2 regions of the Enterobacter sp. 186315 genome follow, and region 1 is predicted to be linked to the other one. Evidence: predicted binding sites of a transcription regulator. Region 1 holds the regulator's gene; the other holds the start of a gene.
What was found. The regulator CRP, encoded in region 1, controls carbon source genes, mostly activating them, when cyclic AMP is high. The targets are predictions, from matches to a motif close to ATGTGANNNNNNTCACAT.
Positions count from the first base shown of each region.

Region 2: a site for CRP is predicted at 3,673-3,690, ahead of bhsA (multiple stress resistance protein BhsA). Genes of this name have one in related genera too.

Region 1 covers NZ_JBPTTK010000024.1:18,248-25,699, forward strand. The annotation lists gene ACSVHP_RS19905 (triphosphoribosyl-dephospho-CoA synthase) at 1-342, opposite strand, end outside; gene mdcA (malonate decarboxylase subunit alpha) at 342-1,997, opposite strand; gene ACSVHP_RS19915 (hydrolase) at 2,226-3,248, shown strand; gene ACSVHP_RS19920 (YheU family protein) at 3,245-3,463, shown strand; gene ACSVHP_RS19925 (phosphoribulokinase) at 3,494-4,363, shown strand; gene ACSVHP_RS19930 (OsmC family protein) at 4,430-4,834, opposite strand; gene crp (cAMP-activated global transcriptional regulator CRP) at 5,147-5,779, shown strand; gene ACSVHP_RS19940 (YccS/YhfK family putative transporter) at 5,837-7,452, shown strand, end outside.
Region 2 covers NZ_JBPTTK010000021.1:59,532-66,983, forward strand. The annotation lists gene ACSVHP_RS19000 (glycine zipper 2TM domain-containing protein) at 1-413, shown strand, start outside; gene ACSVHP_RS19005 (TonB-dependent siderophore receptor) at 498-2,693, opposite strand; gene ACSVHP_RS19010 (TetR/AcrR family transcriptional regulator) at 2,882-3,517, opposite strand; gene bhsA (multiple stress resistance protein BhsA) at 3,762-4,019, shown strand; gene ldtC (L,D-transpeptidase LdtC) at 4,103-5,068, opposite strand; gene mfd (transcription-repair coupling factor) at 5,216-7,452, opposite strand, start outside.

The sequences.
Region 1 (7,452 bases):
CAGCCCGAGCGCCCAGATTGCGCCACGGTGGGTGTTAACCCCGCTGGTGGCGGCCATCATCTGCTGTTCGCCTTCACGGCCCAGTCGACCGACGGTCTGGCGCAGAGAGATATCCGCCGGACGCTGCCAGCTTTGCTGCGCCAGCGCCTGAAACGTAGGGGTGAGGCTGTGCGCGGAACGCTCCATCAACGCAAGCGTGAGATCGTGGTGCGCGCCGTTCCCCCGACTGTCCACCAGACCGGGTTTCGGGCTTAAACGTGCTTCGTCAATCAGACACTGCGTGGCGGTTCGCGCCAGCCATTCGGCACCGCCTTCAACCTGAATCTGGGGCAGAAGTTTCATTACCAGCTCCGGAATTTCGCAGGTGGGTTGTAAAGGCCGCCGGACCATTCCACGAGATCCGACACGCTACCGGCCGCCAGCAGAGAGCGGGTGGCGTCGGTACGGCGAATGCCCATATCTTCCGGGTAGACCACTTTGCCGCTCTGGCGCAGTTCCGCCACCCGTTTGGCGTCAACGCCGAGGCCGATATCGGTGATACCCGCTACGGCGGCGACCATCGCCCGACGCTCTTCCAGATCTTTCGCACGGTAGAGGTAAGCAATGCCCTCTTCCGTCAGCACGTGGGTCACGTCGTCACCGTAAATCATCACCGGCGCCAGCGGCATTCCGGAGGCTTTGGCAACGTCAACGGCATCGAGTTTTTCGACGAAGGTTGGCTTCACGCCCGCCTGGAAGGTTTCGACCATCTGCACGACCAGTTTTTTACCGCGCTGCATTGGGTCAGGCTCGGTGATCATGTTCAGCCAGGCTGGCGTTGCATGACGGCGACCGTGCGGGTCATGACCCATGTTTGGCGCACCGCCGAAGCCGGACAGACGACCGCGCGTTACGGTAGAGGAGTTGGCGTAGCCGTCCACCTGCAAGGTCGAACCGATAAACATATCTACCGCGTACTGGCCTGCCAGCTGGCAGAAGGCGCGGTTAGAGCGCATGGAGCCGTCGGCCCCGGTAAAGAAGATGTCAGGACGGGCGCGGATGTACTCTTCCATCCCCAGCTCGCCGCCGAAGCAGTGAACGCTTTCGACCCAGCCGCTTTCAATCGCCGGGATTAGCGTTGGATGCGGGTTGAGCGTCCAGTGTTTACAGATTTTGCCTTTGAGGCCGAGCTGTTCACCGTAGGTTGGCAGCAGCAGCTCAATCGCCGCCGTGTTAAAGCCAATCCCGTGGTTCAGAGACTGCACCTGGTGCTCGGCGTAGATGCCTTTGATGGCCATCATCGCCATCAGGATGTGTTCTTGCTTGATCAGACGCGGGTCGCGGGTGAACAGCGGTTCGATAAAGAACGGCTTGTCGGCGACAACCACGTAGTCAATCCAGGAGCCAGGGATGTCCACTCGCGGCAGATCGGTTTCGTCATCCACCAGCTCGTTGACCTGGGCGATAACAATTCCGTCGTGGAACGCGGCGGCTTCCACCAGCGCTGGGGTATCTTCGGTGCTGGCACCGGTATAAAGGTTACCTTTGCTGTCGGCTTTAAAGCCCGCAATCAGCGCCACGTTTGGCGAGAGATCGACGTACAGGCGGGAGTAAAGTTCGATGTAGGTGTGGATGGCGCCGATTTCGAGCTGTCCGTCTTCCAGCAGCTGCGAAATGCGCAGGCTTTGAGTACCGGAGAAGGAGAAGTCGAGTTTGCGGGCGATGCCTTTTTCAAAGATATCGAGGTGCTCGCTGCGGCCCACGCTTGGCATGATCATATGCAGGTCGTGAACGATTTGCGGGTTCACTTCAGCAAGCGAACGGGAAAGAAAATCTGCCTGCTTCTGGTTGTTGCCTTCCAGAACGACTTTATCGCCCGGCGCAATCAGTTTTTCCAGCATGGCGACAAGGTCGCCGGTTGGCAGTACCTTGCCCTGCACCGGTACGGAAGCCAGGCGACGCGCTTTTTCGGTGCGTCGCGTGTTCCATTGCCGGGTCGGTGTTTGCCCAGATAACATTATTAACCTCCTGATTCAGCTAATCATTCTGATTTGCTTAACGTTGAGTAAAGTCTGCACGCTGGCGAGAAAGGCATCAATTAAGCGTAGTGCGTGATCGTTAGCCTGAGAGTAATAATCAACGTAAGAAAATGTGATCGGGATCAGTTCATGTTTCGGAAAAGCGGACTAAACGGGGTACAATCAGGAAGGTATCGTAAATAACAGACAATAATTAGCTTCGCCTTTATGACCCAAATCATCCCATCAGACTTCGACATTGCCGCCGAAGAGAGCGCAGCGTTCGTGCCCATGCGCGGCGTGGCTAACCGCCACCTGCAAACCATGCTGCCGCGCCTTATTCGCCGCAGGCTACAGTTCACCCCACACTGGCAGCGCCTGGATCTGCCGGACGGTGATTTTGTGGATCTCGCCTGGAGCGAAGATCCCGAGCAGGCCAAAGACAAGCCGCGTCTGGTGGTGTTTCACGGTCTGGAAGGCAGTCTGCACAGCCCCTACGCGCACGGTCTGATCCAGGCGGCGAAAGCGCGCGGCTGGCTGGGCGTGGTGATGCATTTTCGCGGATGCAGCGGCGAGCCAAATCGCCAGAAGCGTATCTATCATTCCGGCGAAACCGAAGACGGCACCTGGTTCCTGCGCTGGCTGAACGAGAAGTTCGGCACCGTGCCGACGGCGGCGGTGGGCTACTCCCTCGGCGGTAATATGCTGGCCTGCCTGCTGGCGAAAGAGGGCGACACCATCCCGCTGGACGCTGCGGTGATTGTCTCCGCGCCGTTTATGCTGGAGCACTGTAGCAACCACATGGAAAAGGGCTTTTCACGCGTCTATCAGCGCTATCTGCTGAACCTGCTAAAAGCCAACGCCGCGCGCAAACTGAAGGCCTACCCGGATACCCTGCCGGTAAGCCTGCAACAGCTCAAAAAAGTGCGGCGCATCCGCGAGTTCGACGATCTGATCACCGCCAAAATTCACGGTTTTGCCGATGCGATCGACTACTATCGCCAGTGCAGCGCCATGCCGCTGCTCAGCAAAATCACCAAACCGACGCTTATCATCCATGCGAAAGATGACCCGTTTATGGATCATCACTCCATCCCCGCGCAGGCGTTTCTGCCCGCAAACGTGACGTACCAGCTGACCGAGCACGGCGGCCACGTTGGCTTTGTGGGCGGCACCTTAAGACGCCCGCAGATGTGGCTGGAAACGCGCATTCCCGACTGGCTAACCGCTTTCCTGGACGGTGCAAAATGATTATTCCCTGGCAGGATCTGTCTCCCGAAACGCTCGATAATCTGATTGAAAGCTTTGTATTACGCGAAGGCACCGATTATGGTGAGCAGGAGCGTTCGCTCGAACAAAAGGTCAACGATGTGAAGCGCCAGCTTAAAAGCGGCGACGTGGTGCTGGTATGGTCTGAGCTGCACGAAACGGTCAATATCATGCCCCGCAATGCCTTTCACGGCTGACCCTTAAACCTTTTCAGTCAGGGAGTTGCTATGTCTGCCAGACATCCGGTTATTGCCGTTACAGGCTCCAGCGGTGCGGGCACTACCACCACCAGCCTCGCCTTTCGCAAGATTTTCGCCCAGCTGAATTTACGGGCCGCAGAGGTCGAAGGCGACAGCTTTCACCGCTACACCCGTCCTGAAATGGATATGGCGATTCGCAAGGCGCGCGATCTCGGCAAGCACATCAGCTATTTCGGCCCTGACGCCAACGACTTTAGCCTGCTGGAGCAGACGTTTCGCGAGTACGGCTTAAGCGGCACTGGCCAGTCGCGCAAGTATCTGCACACCTACGATGAAGCGGTGCCCTGGAACCAGGTGCCGGGGACCTTTACCCCGTGGCAGCCGCTCCCTGAGCCGACCGACGTGCTGTTTTATGAAGGGCTGCACGGCGGCGTGGTGACCGCGCAACACGACGTGGCGCGCCATGTGGATCTGCTGGTGGGCGTGGTGCCGATTGTGAACCTGGAGTGGATCCAGAAGCTGACGCGCGATATGAGCGAGCGCGGGCACTCCCGCGAGGCGGTGATGGATTCGGTGGTGCGTTCCATGGAAGATTACATCAACTTCCTGACCCCGCAGTTCTCCCGCACCCACATCAACTTCCAGCGCGTCCCGACGGTGGACACCTCAAACCCGTTTGCCGCCAAAGGCATCCCGTCGCTGGACGAGAGCTTTGTGGTCATCCATTTCCGCAATCTGGATAACATCGATTACCCCTGGCTGCTGGCGATGCTGCAAGGCTCTTTCATTTCTCATATGAATACTTTAGTGGTTCCGGGCGGGAAAATGGGGCTGGCGATGGAGCTGATCATGACCCCGCTGGTGCAGCGGTTGATGGAAGGGAAGCAGATCGAGTGATCATTTTCCCTCTCCCTGTGGGAGAGGGCCAGGGTGAGGGCATCAACGCGCACGATGCCCAATTTGTTACGCTTCGATCACCTCAAACGAATGCGTAATTTTTACCGCTTTCTCCAGCATTAACGCCACAGAGCAGTATTTCTCCGCAGAAAGGTCAACCGCGCGCGATACCGCCGCGTCCTTGAGCGCTTTTCCGGTCACGATAAAATGCAGATTAATGTGGGTGAAATAGCGTGGAGCCTCTTCGCGACGTTCTGAAGTAAGCTTTACCTCGCAATCGGTGACGTCATGACGCCCTTTTTGCAAAATCGACACCACGTCAATCGCGCTGCAACCGCCCGCCGCCATCAGCACCATCTCCATTGGGCTTGGGGCTTTATCGCCGGAGTTGCCGTCCATCAAAATCTGGTGTCCGGAAGCGGATTCGCCCAGGAACGTTAAACCTTCAACCCATTTCACACGCGCTTGCATATTCATTAACTCCAACGTTGCATTTTTGGTGACAGATTACGCGTGCGTTACATTTCTCGCAACGGAAGGCGACATGCATCATGCTGAAGCGAGACACCAGGAGACACGCGGCAAAAGCTATGCTAAAACACTCGGGATGCTACAGTAATACATTGACGTTACACATGTATGCAGAGGACATCAAACTTTACTGGCTGCGATAATGTTACGACAGCCGACTTCCCAGGGTATGGGTAAGAATTCGATTGCAACCCCAGAGTCTGGATGCATCTTATGACTCTGGTGACAGCTTATAACAGAGGATAACAGCGCATGGTGCTTGGCAAACCGCAAACAGACCCGACACTTGAATGGTTCTTGTCTCATTGCCATATTCATAAGTATCCATCAAAGAGCACGCTGATTCACCAGGGTGAAAAAGCGGAAACGTTGTATTACATCGTTAAAGGCTCGGTGGCAGTGCTGATCAAAGATGAGGAAGGCAAAGAAATGATCCTTTCTTATCTGAACCAGGGCGATTTCATCGGTGAACTGGGCCTGTTTGAAGAAGGCCAGGAACGTAGCGCCTGGGTTCGTGCGAAAACCGCGTGTGAAGTGGCTGAAATCTCCTACAAGAAATTCCGTCAGCTGATTCAGGTTAACCCTGACATCCTGATGCGTCTCTCTTCCCAGATGGCGCGCCGTCTGCAAGTGACCTCCGAGAAAGTGGGTAACCTCGCCTTCCTGGACGTGACAGGCCGTATCGCACAGACGCTGCTGAACCTGGCGAAACAGCCAGACGCCATGACCCACCCTGACGGTATGCAAATTAAAATCACGCGTCAGGAAATTGGTCAGATCGTCGGCTGTTCTCGTGAAACGGTTGGCCGTATCCTGAAAATGCTCGAAGACCAGAACCTGATTTCCGCCCACGGTAAAACTATCGTGGTTTACGGGACCCGTTAATTCCGGTCAAACGGCGTGGCATCGCGAGGTGCCACGCCGTTTTTGTCTCTATTCCCCATGTGGCGCAGGCTGATCTATCACCCGGAAGTTAACTATGCACTGCGACAAACGCTGGTGTTATGTCTTCCCGTGGCCGTGGGGCTGATGCTCGGCCATCTGCAACAAGGTCTGCTGTTCTCCCTCGTTCCCGCCTGCTGCAACATTGCCGGTCTGGACACGCCGCACAAACGCTTTTTCAAACGCCTGATTATTGGCGGCTGCCTGTTTGCAGGCTGTAGCCTCGCCGTGCAGCTGCTGCTGGCCCGCGATATCCCGCTCCCGCTGATCTTAACCGTGCTGGCGATGACGCTCGGCGTGACGGCAGAAATTAGCTCGCTGCACGCCCGGCTGCTGCCCGCCTCGCTGATTGCCGCCATCTTCACCCTGAGCCTCGCCGGGAACATGCCGATATGGGAGCCGCTGCTGATCTACGCGCTCGGCACGCTGTGGTACGGGCTGTTTAACTGGTTCTGGTTCTGGCTGTGGCGCGAACAGCCGCTGCGCGAATCCCTGAGCCTGCTGTACGTTCAGCTTGCGGACTATTGCGAGGCGAAATATACCCTGCTCACCCAGCACGCCGATCCGGAAAAGTCGCTGCCGCCGCTGCTCACCCGCCAGCAGAAGGTGGTGGATCTCATCAGCCAGTGTTATCAGCAGCTGCATATGCTCGCCGCCAATAAAAACCAGGACTACAAGCGCCTGCTGCGCATTTTCCAGGTGGGGCTCGATCTCCAGGAGCATATCTCCGTCAGCCTTCACCATCCGCAGGAGGTGCAAAAGCTGGTGGAGCGCAGCCACGCCGAAGCGGTGATCCGCTGGAACGCCCAGACCGTTTCCGCACGCCTGCGCACGCTGGCGGACGACATTCTTTATCACCGCTACCCCACGCGTTTTAACATGGACAAACAGCTTGGCGCGCTGGAGAAAATTGCCCGTCAGCACGCGGATAACCCGGTCGGGCAGTTCGCCGCGTGGCACTTCAGCCGCATTGCGCGCGTGCTGCGCACCCAGCGTCCGCTCTATCCGCGCGATCTGATGGCCGACAAGCAAAAACGTCTGCCGCTGCTGCCCGCGCTGAAAAGCTATCTGTCCCTTAAGTCCGCCGCCCTGCGCAACGCCGCGCGGATAAGCGTGATGCTCAGCATCGCCAGCCTGATGGGGATGGCGCTGCACCTGCCTAAGCCCTACTGGATCTTAATGACCGTGCTGTTCGTGACCCAAAACGGCTACGGCGCCACGCGGGTGCGCATTCTGCACCGGGCGGGCGGCACCATGGCGGGGCTGATCATTGCCGGTATAACGCTGCACTTCCACGTCCCGGACGGGTACACGCTGATGGGAATGCTGGTGGTGACGGTGGTGAGCTACCTGATTATCCGCAAGAACTACGGCTGGGCGATGGTGGGCTTTACGGTGACGGCGGTGTACACCCTGCAACTGCTGACCCTCAACGGCGAGCAGTTTATTGTCGCCCGGCTGGTGGATACGCTGATTGGCTGCCTGATTGCCTTTGGCGGCATGGTCTGGCTGTGGCCGCAGTGGCAGAGCGGGCTGCTGCGCCAGAACGCCCACGACGCGCTGGAGGCAGATCAGCAGGCGATTCGTCTGATCCTGAGCGACGATCCGCAGCCCTC
Region 2 (7,452 bases), on a different contig from region 1:
TTAAAGAGTCCGTTAAAACGCCCCGGAAGGAGTGCCGTAACGTGGCGGTGACGCATCGCCGTCCGGTGCAGGATGAAAACCGTATCGCCGGTTCCGTTCTGGGCGCGGTAGCGGGTGGCGTGATTGGTCATCAGTTTGGCGGTGGCCGGGGTAAAGACGTCGCGACCGTTGTCGGTGCGCTGGGCGGCGGCTATGCAGGCAACCAGGTGCAGGGCGCGATGCAGGACAACGATACCTACACCACGACCCAGCAGCGCTGCAAAACCGTCTACGACAAGTCAGAAAAAATGCTCGGCTACGACGTAACCTACAAGATTGGCGATCAGCAGGGCAAAATCCGCATGGATAAAGACCCCGGCACGCAGATCCCGCTGGACGGGAACGGTCAGTTGGTCTTAAACAATAAAGTGTAAAACCACGTTTAAAAACAGAGCGTAAAAAAGATGTTCTCTTGATTTAGCTCCTCACGCGCTCAGGCTGAGGAGCTTTTTTTGTCCTTAGAACGTCAGCGCGTAGTTCAGGCCAAAGGTACGCCCGCGCCCTTTGTACTCATACAGCGCGGCGTTGCCGTAGGTTGGGCTATACAGCAGCGGCGCGCGCTGGCCCCAGACGGTGGTGTACTGCTTGTCCAGCAGGTTCTCGATGCTGAACGACAGTTTGCCGAGCGGGAGCTGATAGCTGCCGAGGAAATCCACGGTGTTGTAGCCATCCAGCCTGTTGCCCGCCGCATCGGTCAGGTCGAAGGTTTGCTGCGTCTGGATCCGCAGGGACCACGGCTCCGGCGCCCAGCCCACGTAGGCGGTGGCTTTCGACGGCGAGGCCTGGGTGACGTCCCATTTCTCCCATGAACCGTTGGTATTAATCTCCGACTTCAGCACGTTGAAATTACCCCCCAGGCTCCACTCGCTTTCAGGGATAAAGTAATCCACCGCGCCTTCCACGCCATAGATGCGGCGCTTCTGCGGGTTCACGTCGATCGTCATGTCGCTGCGGTTGATATCGATGGATTTGTCAGAGAGCGAGTAATAGGCCGCAATCTGGGTGCGCAGGCTGTCGCCGGTGTAGCGCCAGCCCAGCTCGTAGGAATCGACCTTGATACCTTCAAGCTTCGCGTCGTTCGGGTTCACGCTTTTGATCAGCGCAAGATGGCCCTGCGCATCAGCCGCCCTGTAGGAACCATTGCCGTAATATTTGCCCGGATCCGGCAGCTCAACGCCCTGCGAGAAGTTAAACCATGCCTGCTGGCGCTCGGTGATGTGCGCGAGGATCCCGGCGTTAAACAGCACGTTGTCATAATCGGTTTTGCCGCCGGGGATCGCGTCCGCCGAGGTGGCTTTGCCGTTGGCGATAGCCTGCTGCTGGGTATATCCCACGAAATCATCAACGCGGTTTTCGGTCCACTGGTAGCGCACGCCGCCGCTCAGGGTGAAGACGTCGTTGATGTCATAGCTGTTTTGCAGGAACGGGGCGAAGTTAGTGATGCTGTAGCCCGGATAACGCCCGGTAGAGTAGATGGAACGGTTATTCATCCCGCCCGACGGAACGGAATTCGCCAGGTCAAAGAACATCTGGTTGGAGTCGAAGGTTTCGTGATCGGCATCCAGACCCCAGGTCACCTGCCAGCCGTCGAGCGGCGTGCTGTTAAGGGTGACTTTGGCGCCGTACTGATCGGTATTTTGCTCAGAGGCGGCGAAGCTGGTGACGTTTTTATTTCTATCCACCGTCGGGAAGGGGTAGAAGCGCAGGGATTCGTCGCGATAGTAAATCTGCCCGACCAGCTCCTGTCCCCAGAAATCGGTATCGGAATATTGCAGGCTGACCAGATGGCGCTCGGTGCCCGGAATACGATCCGAACTAAAGCCGCTGCGGGTGCGGGCCGTGCCGCTGCCGGTCACCGCGCTCATGTTTTTATCCAGATAAAGCCCGTAGTCGTCGTCGCCCTGGCTTTTGTAATACTGGGTCACCACCTGAAGCTGGCGGGTAGCGTCGATCTCAATCGTGCCGGTGCCCATCACGTCCAGGCGATCCGAGTGCTGCAGTCCCGTCTGGGTATTGTCGAAGGTGAGGGCATCCCCGTTGCCGTCATACCAGCCGCCGAAACGCTGATACGCCACGGAAAGACGCCCGGAGGCGTTATCGTTGCCGCCGCTGACGGCTGCCGCCACGCGCTCGTCATGGTCGTCGCTATTGTTAAAGCCGGTTTTACTACCTAGCTCCAGATCGACCTGAGTTTCAGGCTGGCCTTTTTTGGTAACGATGTTAATCAGCCCCCCGGTACTGCCGCCGCCGTAGAGGGCGGTTGAGCCGGAAATGACCTCGATATGTTCGATGTTAAAGGGGTCGATGGCGTCGAGCTGGCGGCTGTCGGTACGTGAGGAGTTCAGGCGCACCCCGTCAATGAGCACCACAATCGCGCGGCCGCGCATGTTCATCCCGTAGTTGGTTCGCCCCTGGCTGCTGACATCCATGCCGGGAATTAACTGCCCGAGAATATCCTTGAACTCTTTGCCGCCCTGAACCTGCTGTTCAATTTCACGGCCTTCAATGATCCATGTGGTCTGCGCCATTTCCGCCACGGTGCGGTGGCTGCGGTTAGCGCTGACAATCAGGTTCTCTTCATTGGTTTGTTCGGCGTAAAGCGGCATCGCGATCGCGAGCAGCACAGGGTTGAGCACCCAGAGGCTCTTCTTCATCATCATTCCTTATTGAGCTATAGCTCTTTTTATTAGCAGGTATTGGTAAACAGAAAAACGCAAATGCGAATAATGAAGAGAATAAATCGCATTATCAACCTCATAAAAATGAGGGGGTTATGCGGCTAAAAAGGAGTGAGAAAAGAGGGGGATAAGAAACAGAAAGGGCGGCGAACCGCCCTCAGGGATCAGGCTTTGATAAGTTCTGGCCACAGGCGCAGCGTGGTGCGCGTAATGCCCTGTAGCTTTTCGAGGCTCGCGCCTTCACGAGCGCTGATCGACATCCCTTGCAGGATGCAGCTCAGATACTGCGACAGCGCCTGCGGGTGGCAGTGCGCGGGAAGTTCCCCGCGACGCTGACGCTCGGTCAGAAACGTACAAAGCGTTTCTTCCTGCATGGCGTGGCGCGACTTCACGGTATTGGCGATCTCTTTCGACGAGGCCGCCAGCGTCGCGGAGGTGTTAATCATAAAGCAGCCCGCCGGGGTGTCTTTACTGGTGAAGCAGGTGGCGACGGCGGTGAAGTAGTCCTGCAACGCCTGTTCTACCGTTTTCTCTTCGCAGAAAAGCTGCGCTTCGTGTTTCGCCGCGAAGCGCGAGATGTACCTGTCCAGCACCGCTCTGAACAGCCCCTCTTTATTGGTGAATTCAGCGTACAGCGTCGGTGCTTTTGCCCCTGTGGCCTCCACTAAATCGGAGAGCGAGGTGGCTTCATACCCGTGCTGCCAGAAGAGCGTCATGGCCTTATCGAGCGCCGCATCCCTGTCGAACACTTTTGGTCGGCCACGGCTTTTCTTAGCGCAACTCGTTACGTCAGTTGTCATGTGCCGTTGGTCCTCTGTTGGTTTGTTGAATGACCATTATAAAAATAATAGCCAGTGACCACCAGCGCAGATTAGTTAAAAATAAATTAATCATATGGGTATGAAAAATAAGGGGTTTAAAATTAACTTAACGGTCGTTATAAAAAGATGTTGACGCGTGACCTGGATCACATTTATTATTTACCTATCGATCGTTAAGTAAATAACTAACGACCCCCAAATCATCTGCCTAAAGGTATAAATCATGAAAAACGTAAAAATCCTCATCGCTGCTGCCGTTCTTAGCTCAATGTCTTTCGCAAGCTTCGCGGCTGTTGAAGTTCAGTCGACGCCTGCCGATCAGCATAAAGTCGGCACTATCTCTGCCACCGCAGGCACTAACCTGAGTTCTCTGGAAGATCAGCTGGCGCAAAAAGCTGACGAAATGGGCGCGAAATCTTTCCGCATCACCTCTGTGACCGGTCCAAACACCCTTCACGGTACCGCGGTAATTTACAAATAAGCCCTGCATAAACCCTCATTTATGTATGCCACTGCTATAAAAAAAGGCCCCGCATCGCTGCGGGGCCTTTTTTATGCGGGTAGTTACAGGGACTGCTGAGGCATGTCCTGATGGCGGGTCACGTCGACCGGCATTCCTGAACGCGCTTCCATCGCGCGCGCCATCACCTCGCCGTTGGTCGCGGCATTCGTTTTAAAGCTCACCATCTGCGCGCTCAGGCTAATCGGCAGAACCTGCGGATCGTCACCGATGTTTTTCGATAACGGCTGGTGAACCTCCACCAGACGCGTGCCGCCCGGCTCCTCAGACACCTTAATCGGCGTGTTGATAATGTTCACCTTAGTGCCTGGCGTAATCACGCTGTACAGGGTTTTGATGTCGTCATCGCGAAGACGAATACAGCCCGAGCTGACGCGCATCCCGATGCCGAAATCCGCGTTGGTGCCGTGCAGCAGGTAGACGCCACCGTAGGCGGCGAGGCGGATAGCGTGGTGCCCCATCGGGTTATCCGGCCCCGCGGGGACGACGGCTGGCAGCTCAATGCCCTGGGCTTTATACCGGGCGCGGATATTGGCCGTTGGCGTCCAGGTCGGATTGGCGCGCTTGTCCGACACGGTGGTCACCATCGTTGGCGTCAGCGTGTCGCCGCCCAGCTGACCGATGCCAATCGGGTAAACCGTTACTTCGTTTTTGCCCGGCGGATAGTAGTACAGGCGCAGCTCGGCAAGGTTAATCACAATCCCCTCGCGCGGCGCGTCCGGGAGCAGCGTTTGCAGCGGAATGGTCAACACGCTGCCCGCGCGGGGAACGTAGGGGTCAACGCCGGGGTTAGCCTGCAACAGCGCCAGGAAACCGACGTTATATTTTTTGGCAATCGCTTCCAGAGAGCCGCCGTTGTCTTCCACCACGTGGAAGCGGTTTTCACCCACCAGACGGCTGCCGGCAGGGGGAAGGGGCCAGGTGTTCGCCCGGGCGGGAAGCGCCAGCGCCACCGTGGCCGCAAGGGCAAACAGCGCGATCCAGCGGGTAAAACGCGAAGAGGTCATCATCACCATAATCCATATAAATGATAAGGTTATTGTTATTTAACCGGTTAGCGATAATTATGGTGAATGGTTGTGTCGGGAAATCCAGGCGGATTGCAAGAGTTTGTAAATTGTTTCCCCGGCAGCAAGGATACTGCCGGGGAGAGGGGGTTACGCGACGGCGTTCTCTTCAAGCTGGCGCATAAAGTTACGCACCCACTCCATGCGGGTTTTGCGCTCGGTCAGCTCCTGGGTGAACTTAAGCCGCGTCGGCCCGTCCAGACGGTAGTGCTGCGGCTGCTTTTGCAGCAGGCCAATCAGCCACATCGGGTCGACGTGATTCTTCTCGGTAAACTCAACCATGCCGCCTTTTTCGTTACTTTCAAGCTTGCGGATCCCCAGCTTCTGCGCCTGCTGGCGCAGTCGGGCGATATCGAGCAGGTTTCGCGCCGCGTCCGGCAGCAGGCCAAAGCGGTCGATCAGCTCCACTTTGATCTCTTCCAGCTCGTTCTCGCTTTTCGCGCTGGCGATGCGCTTGTAGAACGACAGGCGGGTGTTCACGTCCGGGATAAAATCGTCCGGCAGCAGGGACGGCATACGCAGTTCGACCTCGGTCTGCTGGCTGCTTAAATCTTCCAGCGACGGCTCACGTCCGGCCTTTAGCGCGTCCACGGCGTTCTCCAGCAGCTCCATGTACAGCGAGAAGCCGATGGTTTCCATCGAGCCGCTCTGGTCTTCGCCGAGCAGCTCACCGGCGCCGCGGATCTCCAGATCGTGGGTTGCCAGCGCAAAGCCCGCGCCCAGATCTTCCAGCGAGGCAATCGCCTCCAGACGTTTTTGCGCGTCGGTGGTCATGGCCTTCGGATGCGGGGTCAGCAGCCAGGCGTAGGCCTGATGGTGTGAACGCCCGACGCGCCCGCGCAGCTGGTGAAGCTGCGCCAGGCCGAAGTGATCCGCCCGTTCGATGATAATGGTGTTCGCGGTGGGGATGTCGATCCCGGTTTCGATGATGGTGGTACACACCAGCACGTTAAAGCGCTGGTGGTGGAAATCATTCATCACCCGCTCCAGCTCGCGCTCGCGCATCTGCCCGTGGCCGATGGCGATACGCGCCTCCGGCACCAGCTCCGCCAGCCTGTCCGCCGCTTTCTGGATGTTTTCAACGTCGTTATAGAGATAGTAAACCTGCCCGCCGCGCAACACTTCACGCAGAATCGCCTCGCGCACCACCAGGTTATCGTACTCCCGCACGAAGGTTTTCACCGCCAGACGGCGCGCCGGAGGGGTGGCAATAATCGACAGGTCGCGCATGCCGCTCATCGCCATGTTGAGCGTGCGCGGGATTGGGGTGGCGGTCAGGGTCAGAATATCGACGTCCGAGCGCATCGCCTTGATACGCTCTTTATGACGCACGCCGAAGCGGTGCTCTTCATCGACGATCAGCAGGCCGAGGTCTTTCCACTTCACGTCGCTTTGCAGCAGCTTGTGGGTGCCGATCAGGATATCGATCTTGCCCTCGCTCGCCTGCTCCAGAATTTGCGTCTGCTCTTTGGCACTGCGAAAACGCGACAGCATCTCGACGCGCACCGGCCAGTTGGCGAAGCGGTCGCGGAAGTTATCATAGTGCTGCTGGGCGAGCAGGGTGGTCGGCACCAGCACCGCCACCTGCTTGTTGTTCTCGACGGCGAGGAAGGCGGCGCGCATCGCCACTTCGGTTTTACCGAAGCCCACGTCACCGCACACCAGCCTGTCCATCGCCAGCGGCTGGCACATGTCACTTAATACCGCGTTGATGGCCTGGGCCTGATCCGGCGTGGTTTCAAACGGGAAGCTGTCGCAGAACAGCTGATACTGCTCTTTATCGTGCTTAAAGGCGTAGCCTTTTTTCGCCGCGCGCTGGGCGTAAATATCCAGCAGCTCGGCCGCCACATCGCGCACTTTCTCCGCCGCTTTCTGGCGCGCGCGCGACCAGGCGTCGCTGCCCAGCTTGTGCAGCGGCGCGTTCTCTTCCGCGCCCCCGGCGTAGCGGCTGATGAGATGCAGCGACGATACCGGTACGTAAAGCTTGGCGTCGTTGGCGTAGGACAGCATCAGGTATTCGGCCTTAATGCCGCCCGCTTCGAGGGTGGTCATCCCCTGATAGCGCCCGACCCCGTGCTCAAGGTGCACAATCGGCTGGCCCGGATGCAGCTCGGCCAGGTTGCGGATCAGCGTATCCGGGTTGATGGTGCGGCGGCTGTCCTGACGACGACGCGCGACGCGCTCGCCCAGCAGGTCGCTTTCACAAACCAGCGCCAGGTTGTTAATCGTATCGATAAAGCCATGTTCGGCTGCGCCGATCATCAGGTAGCGCCCGCTACCGCTGGCTTCGCTCAGACGCAAAATGCGCTTTGGTGCCACCTTAATGC